DNA from 3 places in the Mesorhizobium sp. B1-1-1 genome. Region 2 is predicted to be linked to each of the others. Evidence: riboswitches for the same ligand, from Rfam matches in the RefSeq annotation. Region 2 holds a riboswitch; each other region holds the start of a gene.
What was found. A riboswitch is a leader RNA that binds a small molecule or an ion and turns the genes downstream of it on or off. The one in region 2 is predicted to bind cobalamin.
Positions count from the first base shown of each region.

Region 1 (5,107 bases), on a different contig from region 2:
AACGGATCATCGGACCCAACCGGCCTGCCGGTATTGGGATCGATCAGACCCTTGGGCTTCGGCGCGACGAGCGTGCCGGAACTGTCGCTCAATCCCATTCGAGCGCTCCTTTTTTCCATTCATAGGCAAAGCCGATGGTCAGCACCGCCAAAAACACCATCATCGACCAGAAACCGAGCATGCCGATTTTCGAGAACGACACCGCCCACGGAAACAGGAAGGCCACTTCCAGGTCGAAGATGATGAACAGGATCGACACCAGGTAGAAGCGGATGTCGAACTTCATACGGGCGTCATCGAACGAGTTGAACCCGCATTCGTAGGCGGAAAGCTTTTCCGGGTCGGGATTGCGGTAGGCCACCAGGAACGGCGCCACGATAAGCGCGACGCCGACAGCCGCCGCCACTGCGATAAACAGGACGATGGGCAGGTACGAACTGAGAAGTGCGTTCATGCTGCGGCTTTCCGTTGGCGCCAATCCATTTTGATTACAGCACCAGACCCCATTTCGGAAGCGTGACAGTTTAACCGCTGAACCGTTTTAAGGGGCCTTTGCTGCAACGCGGCGAGGGTTAGCGCAGCGCTTCCGGCGAAGCAAGTCAAACCTTGTTCAAAACACTGGCCTGGACGGCATAAGGGAAGAAACTGGTCCGATCCGCTCCTGTCTGATTTCCTTCGCTTTTTACTCCACTTTTCTCTCCTGACAGAGTTGCCGCCAAAACCCTGCTAGCATGGCCGGAATCAACTGTCCGAACGACGCTCAACAAGCCATCAGAGTCGCATCCGAATGAAGGAAAAGATCTCGCTTGCCACGGCCCGGCGTATCGCGCTCGCCGCCCAAGGGTTCACTGATCCCCGCCCCGCCGGCACGCCCGACCGACGCCACTTCGCCCGCGTGCTCTCACGTACCGGCCTGCTGCAGATCGATTCCGTCAGCGCGGTGGTGCGCGCTCACTACATGCCGCTCTATTCGCGCCTTGGTCCCTACCCGTTCGCCTTGCTCGACAACGCCGCCGTCACGCGCAAGCGCACGGTTTTCGAATACTGGGCGCACGAGGCTTCCTTCCTGCCGGTCGAGACCTATCCCCTGATGCGTTGGCGCATGCAGCGCGCGGAGCGTGGCGATGAAATGTATCTGGGTCTCGCCAAATGGGGCCGCGAGCACGCCGCCTATATCGAAGAGATCTACCGCGAGGTCGCGGAGCGCGGCCCGATCGCCGCCTCCGCGCTCGAAGGCCAGAAAGGGTCCGGCGGCTGGTGGGGCTGGAGCCACGCCAAGCATGCCTTCGAATGGCTGTTCTGGGCAGGACGCATCACCACCGCGCACCGCCGTGGCTTCGAACGCTTCTACGATCTGCCCGAGCGCGTGCTGCCGCAGGCGATCCTCGATCTGCCGGTGCCGTCAGCCGAGGACGCGCATCGGGAATTGCTGCGGATATCCGCCCGCGCTCATGGCGTCGCGACAGCAAGCGACCTGCGCGACTATTTCCGCCTGTCGCCGGCCGACATGAAGGGCCGGCTGGAGGAGCTGGTTGAAACAGGCGAGCTGGTGCCGGTGCGTGTCGAGGGCTGGAACAAACCGGCTTACCTCCATAAGGAGGCCCGTATTCCACGAAAAATCGAGGCCCGCGCCTTGCTGGCGCCGTTCGATCCGGTCGTTTTCGAGCGCTCGCGCACGGAGCGGCTGTTCGATTTCCACTACCGCATAGAAATCTACACCCCTGCCGAAAAACGGCAATACGGCTATTACGTCCTGCCGTTCCTGCTCGGCGACAGGATCGTGGCGCGCGTCGACCTCAAGGCCGACCGGCCGGCCAGCGTGCTACGCGTCCACGCGGCCTATGCCGAGCCCGGCGCGCCGCCTGAAACCGCCGCGCAACTCTTCCAGGAATTGACGCAGATGCAGGGCTGGCTCGGCCTCGAACGGATCGAGGTTACGCCCGCCGGCGACCTTGGGCAGCCGCTCGCCGACATTGCCGTGTCGTAGACGCGCGTTGACACCGCCGCCTGCAAGAGCCTAAATCCATTCCAGACGGTCTCCTCTCGGCAAAGGGAGGAGCCAAGAGGGAATGCGGTGCGAAATCTCGATTTCAAATCCGCGGCTGTCCCCGCAACTGTAAGCGACGAGCCAAGGCCGAAAACCACTGGGACGGTCCCGGGAAGGCGGCACGAAGGCGATGACCCGCGAGCCAGGAGACCTGCCGTCTGAGACATAAGAATCCGATCGCCCGGCGGGTTTTCCGGGCAAGGAGCCCGATTTGGAACGCGACAGCAGTTTCCCGGCTGAAACAGCGGACATTTTGTCTGGCGATAGCGACTTGTCTGGCGATAGCGACGCCTTGGCCGGCGTCACTGTCATCATCTGCGCTTCCTGCCGCGACGAGACCGGTTCCGATGCCCATCCCCGCGCCGGCGAAGTTTTGGCTCAAGATACGCGCCAAGCCGCAACGGCCGACAATGTCCGTGTCCGCACCGTCGAATGCCTCGGCAACTGCAAGCGCCGTCTCAGTGCCGCGATTCTTCGCGACGGCTGCTGGAGTTATGTCTTCGGCGACCTGAACATCGCCAGCGGCGCCGATCTCGTCACCGGCGCGAAACTCTTCGCCGCTTCGACCAACGGCCTCATTCCGTGGCGTGGTCGCCCGGATTCCCTCAAGCGCGGCCTCGTCGCCCGCATTCCTCCCCTCGACATGCTGAAGGACTGATCATGACCGCCGCAGTTTCCGCCGCCACTCTCTCCCGCGTCCCCTGTACCGTGGTCACCGGCTTCCTGGGTGCCGGCAAGACCACGCTGGTCCGCCATCTCCTGGAGAACGCGGGCGGCAAGCGGATCGCCATCATCGTCAACGAATTCGGCGACATCGGAATCGACGGCGAGATCCTCAAGGGCTGCGGCATCGACACCTGCCCGGAGGAAAACATCGTCGAACTGGCCAATGGCTGCATCTGCTGCACCGTCGCCGACGATTTCGTCCCGGCGCTCGACCAGATCCTGTCGCTGACGCCGAAGGTCGACCACATCCTGATCGAGACCTCAGGCTTGGCTCTGCCCAAGCCGCTGGTCCAGGCCTTCCAGTGGCCGACAGTGAAGAGCCGGGTGACAGTCGACGGCGTAATCGCCGTGGTCGACGGTCCGGCATTGGCCGAGGGGCGCGTCGCCAACGACATGGACGCCCTGCAGGCGCAACGCGCGCAGGACCAGACACTGGACCACGACGACCCCGTCGAGGAGGTGTTCGAGGACCAGATCGCCTGCGCCGACCTCATCATCCTGTCGAAGAGCGACCTGATGGATGCCGCAGGTTCGGCTCGCGCCAACGCCATCATTGGCGAACACTCCGCCCGCGCCGTGAAGGTCGTGCCGACGGCTCATGGCAAGGTCGATCCGTCCGTGCTGCTCGGGCTAGGCCTCGCCGTCGAGGACGACATCGAGAACCGCAAGTCCCATCATGACGGCGCCTTCGACCACGAGCACGACGACTTCGATACGTTCATCGTCGACATCCCCTCGATCGCCAACCCGGACGACCTGGCAAAGCGCGTCGCGACCGCCGCCGAACAGGAGAACGTGCTGCGGGTGAAAGGCTTCGTCGAGGTCGGCGGCAAGCCGATGCGGCTTTTGCTCCAGGCCGTTGGTCCGCGCGTCAATCATTATTATGACCGCGCCTGGACGGCTGACGACGACCGCCGCTCGCGCCTGGTCGTCATCGGCCTCAAGGGGCTGAACCGCCCGGCGATCGAGCATATCCTCGCCGGCTGAGGCAACACCGACCGCGATGCACATCCTCACCACCACATCCGCCTCGCTCGACGATCTCGCCGAGCCGGTCGATCTGCGGCAGACGCCGGCGGAAATGGTGGCGCTGTCCTTCACGGACAGCGACCTGGCCGGACTGGCAGCGGCCTGGAAAGGCGACGCCGATCGGCTGCCCACGATGCGGCTGGCCGCGCTGCGCGACCTGCGCCACCCCATGTCCGTCGACCTCTGGATCGACAGCGTCGCCCGTCACGCCAAAGTCATTCTGGTGCGTATTCTCGGCGGTTACGAGTGGTGGCGCTACGGCTGCGACCAGTTGGCCGTGGTTGCCCGTGAGCGTGGCATAAAGCTGGCACTACTTCCCGGTGAAAGCCACGACGAGGATATCAGGCTGATCGAAGCCTCGACGCTGCCGCGCGAGGAACTGGACGGGCTGCTCAATTATTTCCGCCAGGGCGGCCCGGCCAATATGAGCGCGCTGGTGCGCAGGCTGGCGCGGTTGGCGGGGTCTGATGGCGAGATTGCCGAGCCGGTAAGCGTGCCGAAAGCCGGGTTTTATGAGCCGGGGCGCGGAGTCGTGGAGAAGCCGGACTTATCGAATGTTGACGATCCTTCACACCCCCCTCTGTCCGGCAGGACATCTCCCCCGCAAGGGGGGAGATCGGCTGTCATCAAGGCCGGCTCCTCTTCTGTCCCCTTGGACAGGGATTTATCTCGACCATCCGCGATAGGCGAAATCGTCGATGAAAGAGCAATCTCCCCCCTTGCGGGGGAGATGTCCGGTAGGACAGAGGGGGGTGTGACGGAACTCGACGCCGGCAACGTCAACCCACCCGTGATTCCCATCCTCTTCTACCGCTCGATGCTGCTCGCCGCCGATGTCGCGCCCATCGACGCGCTTTTCGAGGCGCTACGGCAGCGCGGCATGCTGCCGGTGCCGATCTTTGTCTCCAGCCTGAAAGACCCGGAATCTCTGGCTTTTGTTGAAACCGCGATTGCCCAGCCCAAGCCCGCCGCCATCATCACCGCGACCGCTTTCGCGTCCGGCGCCGAACCCGGCGTCGAAACCCTGTTCGACCGCGCCGGCGTTCCCGTCTTCCAGGTCATCGTCGCCACCACCCGCCGCGACGTATGGGAGAAGAACCAGCGCGGGCTGGCCCCCGCCGACCTCGCCATGCATGTCGTTCTGCCCGAACTGGACGGCCGCATCCTCGCCGGCGCCGTTTCGTTCAAGGGCGAAAGCGAGACCGACCCGGCGCTCGGCCACCGCGCCTTTGCCAACCGGCCGGAGCCCGATCGCGTCGAACAGGTGGCGGACCGGGTCGCGGCCTTCATCAGGCTTCGGGAAAC
Region 1 covers NZ_VFWW01000008.1:107,381-112,487, forward strand. Annotated here, with positions in the region: gene FJ986_RS17890 (NADH-quinone oxidoreductase subunit B) at 1-98, opposite strand, end outside; gene FJ986_RS17895 (NADH-quinone oxidoreductase subunit A) at 89-454, opposite strand; gene FJ986_RS17900 (winged helix-turn-helix domain-containing protein) at 788-1,987, shown strand; cobalamin riboswitch at 2,017-2,221, shown strand; gene FJ986_RS17905 (DUF1636 family protein) at 2,259-2,705, shown strand; gene cobW (cobalamin biosynthesis protein CobW) at 2,708-3,760, shown strand; gene FJ986_RS17915 (cobaltochelatase subunit CobN) at 3,777-5,107, shown strand, end outside.
Region 1: linked by a shared signal. The riboswitch ahead of FJ986_RS17905 (DUF1636 family protein) and the one ahead of bluB (5,6-dimethylbenzimidazole synthase) in region 2 are both predicted to bind cobalamin.

Region 2 (5,107 bases):
CGGTCATCGGGGGTATTGAAGACATAGTGCAGCGCCACGGTCAGTTCGACCACGCCAAGCCCGGCGCCGAGATGACCGCCGGTGCGCGACACCGCGTCGATCAGTTCGAGGCGGAGCTCTGATGCCAATTGCGGCAATTCGCTTTCGGAAAGCGTGCGCAGCTCGGCCGGGATGCGGACCTTGTCGAGAAGCGGCGTATGCGGCGTTGCGTTCACGGGTAGGCCCAAGCTTCTGTTCATGCGCGGGATAGGCCGCCGGCAGGCGAAAGTAAATGCCTGCCAAATGACGCGAAAGGCACGCCCCGTCGTCGACTTCCTCAGCCTTCCGGCAGTGGAATGAACTCTTCCTCATCGCCGGGAACGATGTCGAAGCGGCCGGTCTTCCATTCTTGCTTGGCCTGTTCGATGCGCTCCTTGGAGGACGAGACAAAATTCCACCAGATGTAGCGCTTCGAGCCCAGCGAGGCACCGCCGAAAAGCATGAAATGGGCACCAGCCTGTGAGGATACGACGATCTCGTCGCCGGGCCGGAACACCAGAAGCCGTTCCGCCGGAAACACGTCGCCGGAAATCGAGACCTCGCCTTCCAGCGTATAGATGGCGCGTTCTTCCGCGTCAGCAGGGATTTTCACGCTGGCGCCGGGCGCCAGCCTGAGGTCGGCGTAGAGCGTCTCGGAATCGGCTCGCACCGGGGAACGCAGCCCCTGGAAATCGCCTATAACGATGCGGCCGCTGACGCCTTCCGCGTCGATGTCGGGAAGCCGCGCGACAGCGGTGTTTTCGAAAACCGGCGCCACTTCCTCCTTGCCGTCCGGCAGCGCCAACCATGTCTGCAGCCCCGAGATCGACATCGGCGCGCCGCGCAGTTCTTCCGGCGTGCGCTCCGAATGGACGATGCCGCGGCCGGCGGTCATCAGGTTCACGTCACCCGGCTCGATCACCATCTCGGTGCCGAGCGAATCGCGATGCCTGATCCTGCCGTCGAACAGGTAGGTGACCGTCGACAGGCCGATATGAGGATGCGGCCGGACGTCGAGCGCCTGACCGGCACGCAGGATGGCCGGGCCCATGCGGTCGAAGAAGATGAAGGGACCGACCAGCCGCCTTTTGGCAGTCGGCAAGGCGCGGCGAACCTGAAAACCGCCAATGTCCTTGGCGTTCGGAATGACCATCAATTCGATCTGGTCGCTGGCAAAGGCATCGCCGGCTTCAGGATCCTTCCCGGGAAAGAAGCTCATGAACTCTCCTTGTCAGCGGCCGATGGCTGCTTTGGCCAGATCAGGCAAAGCGGATCGCCGCCTTCGCCCGCAGCTTGGCCGCAACCTCCTCGCGATTGCGCGGATGCTGGTTGGTTTCAAGCGAATCGAGAAGCTCGCGCGCCGACGCCGCGATGGCCTCGACGGCATGGTCGAATGCGTGCTGGTTCTGCTTCGAAGGCCGCGTCGTTCCGCTCAGCTTGCGAACGAATTGAAGGGCTGCATCGCGCACCTCGTCGTTGGTCGCCGGCGGATCAAAATTGAACAGGGTCTTGATGTTTCTGCACATCGCTTCCGTATCTCCTCTTGTCCTGGAGCCGTTTCAATCGGGACGCGTTCTATCCTCAATCATGATCGTGTCAAAAACCAGAGAGACGGCTGCGTGCCTCAATCCGCGTCCAGCGGCTCCGTCCCGACCGGCTTGCCGTCGCGGGACAGCCTGATCTTCTCCACCTTGTCCTCGGCCGCCTTCAGCAGCCGGTCGCAATGCACCTTCAGCGCCTCGCCGCGCTCGTAGATCCTAATGGACTGGTCGAGCGGCACATCGCCACGCTCCAGATCATCGACGATCTTCTCCAGCGCGTCGAGAGCCTGTTCGAAGCTCATCGCCTTGACGTCTTCGTTGGTTTCACCAGCCATCATTCATCCTTTCATCAGTCGCCCGACATGGGCGGCGACCGAAAATGCCAATCCTTGCAGATCGTAGCCGCCCTCGAGCAGGCTGACGAGCCGGTTGCCGCTGTGGCGCGCCGCGCGCTGCATGAGTTGGCCGGTCGCCCAGTCGAAATCATCCTCGGTCAGGTTGATCTCGGCCAGCGGGTCGCGATGATGCGCATCGAAGCCGGCCGAAATAATGATCAGGTCGGGTGCAAAATTGTCGAGCGAGGGCAGCACGCGCGACAGGAAGGCATCGCGGAACGCCTCGCTGCCGGTCTGCGGCGCAAGCGGCGCGTTGACGATGTTGCCGGCGCCGGTTTCGTTCTTTGCTCCGGTGCCGGGGTAGAGCGGCATCTGGTGCGTCGAGCAATAAAGCACGGACGGATCGTCCCAGAAAACATCCTGCGTGCCGTTGCCGTGATGCACGTCCCAGTCGACGATGGCGACACGTTCGATATCGTGTTTGCGCTGTGCATAACGTGCGGCGATGGCCGCCGTGTTGAACAGGCAGAAGCCCATCGCGGTCGCTTTCTCGGCATGATGGCCGGGCGGCCGGGCGGCGACGAAAACGTTGTCTGCCCTGCCGGCAAAGACGTCGTCGACGGCGGCGTTGGCGGCTCCGATCGCGGTGATCGCCGCCTGCCAGCTCTTCGGGCTGGCCGTTGTGTCGGCATCGATGCGGGCGATGCCCGTCTCGGGAATGGCGGCGCGTACCCGCTCGACGAAATCCTCGGGATGCGCGTAGAGAATGGTGGCCTCATCGCCTTGTGGCGCCTCGAGGCGGTCGAGCGCGGCAAAAGCCTCGTCGTCGAGCACGCGCTCAATGGCGCGCAAGCGGTCCGGCCGCTCCGGATGGCCGGGTGGCGTGATGTGCTCGAGGAAGATCGGATGGGTGTAGAGACGAGTGGCCATGCTCCCTATCTAGTGCCCCGGCGCGGCGATGGCCATGCGTTGCGGCCTGATGGTTGGGGAAAATCGCGCTTGCGTCCGTTCGCGTCGCCGCGGGGATTGGCGGCGCAGGGGCTTCGTCGTAAAGTCCCCGCCACTGCCTGGTGCCCGCCGCGAGCGGGAGAATCGGGAACACGGTTTGATACCGTGGCGTGCCCAACGCTGTAAGGGGGACCGCGCCGGTAAATGCCACTGTCGATGACGGGAAGGCGCCGGATGCGGGTTGATCCCGAGCCAGAAGACCGGCCTGGCAGGCATCGTCATCCGCATGGTCAGGCGGACGGCAGTTGATTGCAATCGCAAGGGGACAAGCGATGCCGGACAATATGACCATCCCCGTGGGTGACGGATTCGACCAGATGGCGCGCGATGCGGTCTACCGCGCCATGTTCACGCGGCGCGATGTCCGCAGCCATTTTACATCAGAGGCCGTCGACGACGAGGTCTTGGCGCGGCTGCTGCTTGCCGCCCATCACGCGCCATCGGTCGGCTTCATGCAGCCATGGAATTTCATCGTCATTCGTGGCACCGAACGACGGGAACAGGTGCGCGACCTGTTCCTCGCGGCGCGCGAGCAGGAATTGCCGGCGATCGAGGAAGAGCGGCGGGCGCTCTACCGCAAGCTCAAGCTGGAAGGCATCTGCGAAAGCGCGCTCAATATCTGTATCACCTGCGACCGCCGACGCTCACAGGGTTCGCCGCTGGGACGCTGGCACAATCCCGAGATGGATCTCTACAGCACGGTCTGCGCGGTGCAGAATTTCTGGCTGGCGGCGCGCGCCGAAGGCGTCGGCGTTGGCTGGGTCAGCATTATCGAGGCGCAGGCGTTGAAAGGCCTTCTGTCGATTCCCGAGCATGTGACGCCGGTGGCCTATCTCTGTGTCGGCCGTGTCTCGGAGTTCGCGCCGAAACCGGACCTCGAAACACATGGCTGGGGGCGGCGGCTGCCGCTGCCCGAGCTGATCATGAGCGAGACGTTTTGCGGACAGGGCGAAGTTCCGCTCAAATCAACGATCGCACGCCTCAAGGCGGCAACATGCGAAAAGTCTGACAAACCCTTGATTTGATTGCCGATACGGCATGCGCAGCGCGCTGCCGGCGGCCTGCCGTCGTCAGGCGGCTCCGGCATCCTTCCTCAACAATCCTTCGAGCAGTTGCTTGAATGCCGCCACCACGGTCTTCGACGTCGCTTCCGGGTCGTTCGAATTGGCGATCCGCTGCGCCGCCTGGCTGCTCGCCCCGTTGATCAGCCGTGCCGCGGTCTCGGGGTCTACGCCCGGGACAACCACCCCGTCGCCCTGCAGCGTCGTCAGGTGATCGGTCATCGACGCGACGCAGGCATTGGCGTTCGGCCATTGCGCGGGATCCCCCAGCACGGCCGGACCGTCCCGAAACATGATGCGCTGGATTTCCGGCTCCAGCGCCATTTCGATGTAGCTCGTGCATTCGTCGACGAAGCTTTGCCAGCGGGTCGGTGCTTTCGCTGCAACCTCATTCACCCGTGCCGCCATCTCGGCGTCTATCTCGGCGATGACCGCCTGCAAAAGCCCCTTCTTGTCCCCGAAATGATGATAGAGCGCACCGCGCGTCAGCCCTGCCGATGCGGTGAAATCATCCATCGATGCCTCGGCATAACCGATCGTTCCGAACGCATGCCGGGCCGCGGCAATCAATTTGGCGCGCGTTTCGGCGATCATTTCCCTGCGGGGCTTGTGCATCTCTTCTGGCCTTATCTACATACGTCACGTATGCCAATTGACATACGCGACGTATGATCTATTTAGTATTCATACGCATCGTATGTAATTTCCGAATCGCCTTTTGTCGAGGAACGGATCATGCAGAACCCCTATTCCGAGATCTTTCGAGCCCCTGGCGCCAAGGGCTTTGCCGCTGCAGGCTTCATGGCGCGCCTGCCGATCGCCATGGCGCCGATCGGCATCGTGGCGATGCTGTCGCAGACGCGTGGCGAATACTGGCTGGCGGGTGCCGTCTCGGCGACATTCGCGCTGGCCAACGCTTTCCTGGCGCCGCAGATCTCCAGGCTGGTAGACCGCCTCGGCCAGACATGGATCGTCGTGCCCACCACCATCATCTCCGTGCTGGCATTCCTGCTGCTGATTGCGTCGGCCAACCAGGATTGGCCGGTATGGACAATGTTCGTGTCGGCGCTGCTGGCAGCGGCCATGCCCAGCATGCCGGCAATGGTGCGCGCGCGCTGGACCGAGCTTTTTCGCGGCCGGCCGG
Region 2 covers NZ_VFWW01000007.1:130,018-135,124, forward strand. Annotated here, with positions in the region: gene dxs (1-deoxy-D-xylulose-5-phosphate synthase) at 1-239, opposite strand, end outside; gene FJ986_RS15930 (pirin family protein) at 317-1,237, opposite strand; gene FJ986_RS15935 (DUF2277 domain-containing protein) at 1,278-1,544, opposite strand; gene FJ986_RS15940 (exodeoxyribonuclease VII small subunit) at 1,643-1,894, opposite strand; gene FJ986_RS15945 (histone deacetylase family protein) at 1,898-2,824, opposite strand; cobalamin riboswitch at 2,946-3,126, shown strand; gene bluB (5,6-dimethylbenzimidazole synthase) at 3,175-3,927, shown strand; gene FJ986_RS15955 (TetR/AcrR family transcriptional regulator) at 3,973-4,578, opposite strand; gene FJ986_RS15960 (MFS transporter) at 4,699-5,107, shown strand, end outside.

Region 3 (5,107 bases), on a different contig from region 2:
AAGACCGATTTCATGCAGGCCGAATCGCTGCGCATGGCGTGGTCGATGTTTGCCTGGACGGGTGGGCCGACGCTCGGCATCTTTCTCTATACGCGCTTCGGCATCTATGCCGCGCATGGCGCGGTCGCCGTATTCGCCTTGGCCCTGCTGGCGTTGTTCTGGACCTACCGGCTCGGCGACAATCCCTCGATCCGGCCGGGCAAGACGCGCCCGGTCAACCCGCTGGCCAATATCGGCCGTTTCGTCGCGCAGCCGAGGCTGAGGCTGGCCTGGCTGATCGCCTTCGGCCGCTCCTGCTTCTGGACGACATTTTTCGTCTATGGCCCGCTGTTCATGGTCATCACCGGTGAGGGCGAACTTGCCGGCGGCATTCTGGTTTCGGCAGGCAACGCGCTTTTGTTCATGGCGATTTTCTGGGGCAAGGCCGGCAAGCGCTTCGGCGGCCGCAGGACCATGACTTTTGCCTATTTCGCCATGTCGGTGGTGCTGCTGGCGGCGGGTGCCGTCGGCGAAAGCGCGCCGCTCGTCACCGGCGCCTGCCTGCTGTGCGGCGCCTTCTTCACCATCGCGCTCGACGCGCTGGGCTCGACCGCCTTCATGCGCTCGGTCCGCTCTTATGAGCGGGCGCAGATGGCTGCGGTCTACCGCACTTATCTCGACTTTTCCGAACTGACGCCGCCGCTGGTCTACTCGGTGGTGCTGGCCTTTTTCGGACTGGGCTCGGTTTTCGTCACGCTCGGCCTGCTTGCGGCGGTCTGCGGTTATGTCACCTGGCGGTATCTGCCGAAGTCGCTGTGAAGCTTACGGCACAAGCGCAGCATGTCGTTCGCGTACCCAATCGTGGAAGCGGTGGAGGTCGTACTCCTCCGGCATCAGCACGCCGGCCTTATGGCGCATGGAGCGCAGCCCTTTCTGGTTGACCTCGCAGATCGCGGCATCCTCCTCCAGCACCTGGGTGCCGAAGCCGACGATGTTGTCGATGTCGGTGGCGGCGAGCGCGTCAGGCGCGAACAGCCATTCGGCGGTCAATTCGGTCTGCTCGGGGCCAAGCGGCACCAGCCGTACGGACCTGACATAGTCGACGTGGCCGACGATGAACATCGAGGGCAGGCTGGTGGCGTAGGTCTGGCCGGCGGCGTGCTCGGCCGGCGTCAGGCCCGAAAAGACCGGCCCATGCGCCTGGCCGTCACGTGACCATGTTTCGGCACCCGCCCGCAGCCCGCCGGAAAATTCCGGCGCGTCATTGTCGGCATGGCGGGTCCATTCGGGGTCGTCATGCCGGCCCATCAGGCCGCGACCATAGATCGGCACCAGCCGCGACAGGTCCTTGTGGACGCCGGGGCAATGCAGGCATTCGTTGAAGTTTTCCCAGAAGATCTTCCAGTTGCAGTTCATCACCTTGCGCAGCACATGGCCCGATACCAGCGATTCCAGCGGCCAGTTGCCGAGATCGCCTGAGGCCGGGTCGAAGGATGAGTGCGCCGAGCCGGCGGCATCTTCCGCGAGATTGACGAAGACGAAGCCGCGCCAGACCGACAGCGCGACGCGATAGAGCGGATGGTCCGCCTTGTCGAAACCTTCGGGCAGCGTTTTCGATGGCACGCGCACGAGATCGCCGCGCAGCGAATAGGACCATGCGTGGTAGGGGCAGGTGATCAGCCGCGCCTTCAGCCGGCCCTCGCGTTCCTGGCAAAGCTGCGAGCCGCGATGCCGGCAGGTGTTGTGGAAGGCGCGCAGTTCGCCGGTATCGTCACGCAGCACGACGATCTCCTGGGTGCCGACGCGGAAGGTGCGGAAAGCCAGCGGTTGGGCGAGATCAGCTTCACGGCAGACGAGCAGCCAGTTCCTGTACCAGATGGCGTCGAGGTCGCGCTGGTAGGCCGCCGCATCCCAATAGGCCGACGACGGCAATGTCGGCTCGGCCCGGGTGAGGCCGTTATAGGGGGCGTGCTGGCTCTGGACGGGCTGCATGGCTGGCCTCCTGTGAGATGGCAGCCGACACCCGGCCACGGAAATTGTCAATTGCAGCGGAGCAAGCGGCCGGACGGCGCTAAAGCGCTTGTCGCCGTCGGAATTTGGTTTGCCGGATGCGGCGATTTTCCTTATAGTCACCTTCGTCGTCGGTTCCGATTGGAGCCAAGAGGGAATGCGGTGCGGGCAGATTTGTTGCCCAATGCCGTGGCTGCCCCCGCAACTGTGTGCGGTAGTCCTCTCCATATGCCACTGAAGATTTTCTTCGGGAAGGTGGGGAAGGGCGCTGATCCGCGAGCCAGGAGACCTGCCGGCGACAGGAAACTGACTTCGATGCCCTCGGGTGGAGGGTGAAAGGACAAGACATGAATACCGCTTCCGTCTCCCTCGGCGCCTCCATCTCCTCGCAGTCGCGCCTCCTGCAGCTCGCGCTCGCGGCGCTGCTCGGCGTTTTCGTCGTAGGCTTTGTCGGTTTCTCGCATATCGACGCGGTCCACAATGCCGCGCACGACTATCGCCACTCGATGGCGTTTCCCTGCCACTGATAGGGATTTGACATCATGAACCTGTTTCGCAACGTCGTGTTCATCGCGGCGATCGCAGGGCTCGTGGCAGGTGTCGTTCTCGCCTGCATGCAGGCCTATGCCACCGTGCCGTTGATCCTGAAGGCGGAAGTCTACGAACAGGCCGGCGGCGGCCACCACCACGACCATACCGCACCGGCCCCGACCGACAACAACGCCATGAACTCTGCCGCCCCGGCGGGCAATGCCATGAGCTCCGCCGCGCCGGCAGCCGCTGAAGCTGTTCCGGCTGAAGAGGAAGGCTGGGCGCCGGCCGACGGCTTCGAGCGCTTCGCCTTCAGCGTGCTTGCCAACATCGTCACCGGCATCGGCTTCGCGCTGGTCCTGGTCGCGGTTTCGGAATTCGCCGGCGGCATCGGCAACTGGCGCCAGGGCGTGTTCTGGGGACTGGCCGGCTTTGCCGTGTTCACGCTGGCGCCGGGCCTCGGCCTGCCGCCGGAACTGCCGGCCATGCCTGCCGCCGAGCTTCTGCCACGCCAGACATGGTGGACGGCGACGGTGGCGGCGACGGCGATCGGCCTTGCCCTGATCGCCTTCCGCAAATCACTGCCGCTGGCGATTCTGGGCGTGGTGTTGATCGTCGCGCCGCATATTGTCGGCGCGCCGCAGCCGGACAGTTTCGAGACGCCGATTCCGGAAGGCCTGCACCATCAGTTCGTGGTGGCGGTAACCGTAACCAACCTGGTGTTCTGGCTCGTGCTCGGCGCTGTCGTCGGCGTGGTGCGCGGACGCTTCACCGGCAGCGCGACGAGCCTGCGCGACAGCTTTGCCTGATCGCGGAAGACTGACCTTCATCATCGGCGGTGCGCGCTCCGGCAAGAGCGCGCACGCCGAAACGCTGATGACGGCCTTGCCTTCGCCATGGACCTACATCGCCACGGCGCAAGCCTATGACGACGAGATGCGGCAGCGCATCGCGTTGCACCGGTCGCGGCGCAGCGAGGGCTGGACGACCATCGATGCACCGCTTGGCCTTGTCGGTGCACTCGAGGCCCTACCGGAGGACCAGCCGGTCCTTGTCGACTGCCTGACGCTCTGGCTGACCAATCACATGCTGGCCGATCATGATGTAGAGGCCGAATGTCGGCGGCTGGCTGACATGCTGTCGCGGCCGCGCGGACCCTGGTTCGTGGTATCCAACGAGGTCGGGCAAGGCATCGTGCCCGACAATGCGCTGGGGCGCCGGTTCCGCGACGCCGCCGGCCGGCTCAACCAGCAGGTCGCGGCGATTGCCGAGACCGTGCTTTTGATGGTGGCGGGGCTGCCGCTCAAGGTGAAGTGACATGACCGACATCGACGAAAAGGACGAAGAGCGCCACCGCGCCAAGATGGCCAAGCGCAAGGCGGTCCAAGACGCCGAGGTGGCGAGCAAGACGGTCGAAAAGGGGCTGCTGATCGTCAACACCGGCCCGGGCAAAGGCAAGACCACGGCTGCCTTTGGCCTGGCGCTGCGGATGCTCGGCTACGGCAAGCGCGTCGGCGTCGTCCAGTTCATCAAGGGCAAATGGCATACGGGTGAGAAGGAGGCCTTCGCCGCCTTCGGCGACCGCGTCGTCTGGCACGCGATGGGCGAGGGGTTCACCTGGGAGACACAGGATCTGAAGCGCGACATCGCGGCGGCCGAGGCCGCCTGGGCCAAGGCGCTGGAGCTGATGGCCGATCCGTCGATCAGTCTCGTCGTGCTCGACGAACTCAACATCGCGCTGCGCTACGAGTATCTCGATCTGGACAAGGTGGTTGTCGCGCTGAAAGCGCGCCGCGAGGGCCTGCATGTCGTCGTCACCGGTCGCAACGCCAAGCCGGCGCTGGTCGAGGCGGCCGACCTGGTGACCGAGATGGGGCTGACCAAGCACCATTTCGCGGCGGGCGTGAAGGCGCAGCAGGGGGTGGAGTTTTGAGAGCTGTTGTCCCCTTTTGTGGATGAGCATTCAAGTCTGGTCGCCAAACGCTTCCAGCAGGGCTCACTTCCTTTCCCTCCGGAGGGGGGAAAGGTGGCGCTGCGAAGCAGCGACGGATTGGGGGAAGGCGGTTATCGAACGCGCGGTCCGCAGACAGGCAGGCGCAACCCGGCGGGTGCGAGAAACGCGACTGCCGAGCTCGTCGACCCCCACTCCGTCTCGGCTCGCCGAGCCACCTCTCCCCCGATCGACGGGGGAGAGGAAAGGCGCGAACCTGTTGCAGCCCGGCTCCCTTCCTCCCCTTCGGGAGAGAACTCACGGGGGGGTGAGATCATGCCAGAATGACGATCGCCGAAACCACGCCGAACAGCGCGATCAACAGGCAGTCGGCGACGCGGTAGAGTTTCAGCGCCCGCCTTATGTCGATGCTGTCGGCTTCGCGCCGGCCGCCTTCGCCCATGAACGCGTCGTCGACCGTTACGCCGCCATAGCTGCGCGGCCCGGCGAGCGCCAGGCCAAGTGCGCCGGCCATCGCCGCCTCCGGCCAGCCGGCATTGGGCGAGCGGTGCTTTTTCGCGTCGCGCCGCACCGCCTGCCATGCGGCTTTCGCGTCGGCGCCTTTCACCAGGAAAGCCGCCAAGGTGATGAGCAACG
Region 3 covers NZ_VFWW01000008.1:72,006-77,112, reverse strand. Annotated here, with positions in the region: gene FJ986_RS17745 (MFS transporter) at 1-798, shown strand, start outside; gene FJ986_RS17740 (aromatic ring-hydroxylating dioxygenase subunit alpha) at 802-1,971, opposite strand; cobalamin riboswitch at 2,105-2,301, shown strand; gene FJ986_RS17735 (CbtB domain-containing protein) at 2,337-2,516, shown strand; gene FJ986_RS17730 (CbtA family protein) at 2,532-3,329, shown strand; gene cobU (bifunctional adenosylcobinamide kinase/adenosylcobinamide-phosphate guanylyltransferase) at 3,322-3,837, shown strand; gene cobO (cob(I)yrinic acid a,c-diamide adenosyltransferase) at 3,839-4,453, shown strand; gene cbiB (adenosylcobinamide-phosphate synthase CbiB) at 4,785-5,107, opposite strand, start outside.
Region 3: linked by a shared signal. The riboswitch ahead of FJ986_RS17735 (CbtB domain-containing protein) and the one ahead of bluB (5,6-dimethylbenzimidazole synthase) in region 2 are both predicted to bind cobalamin.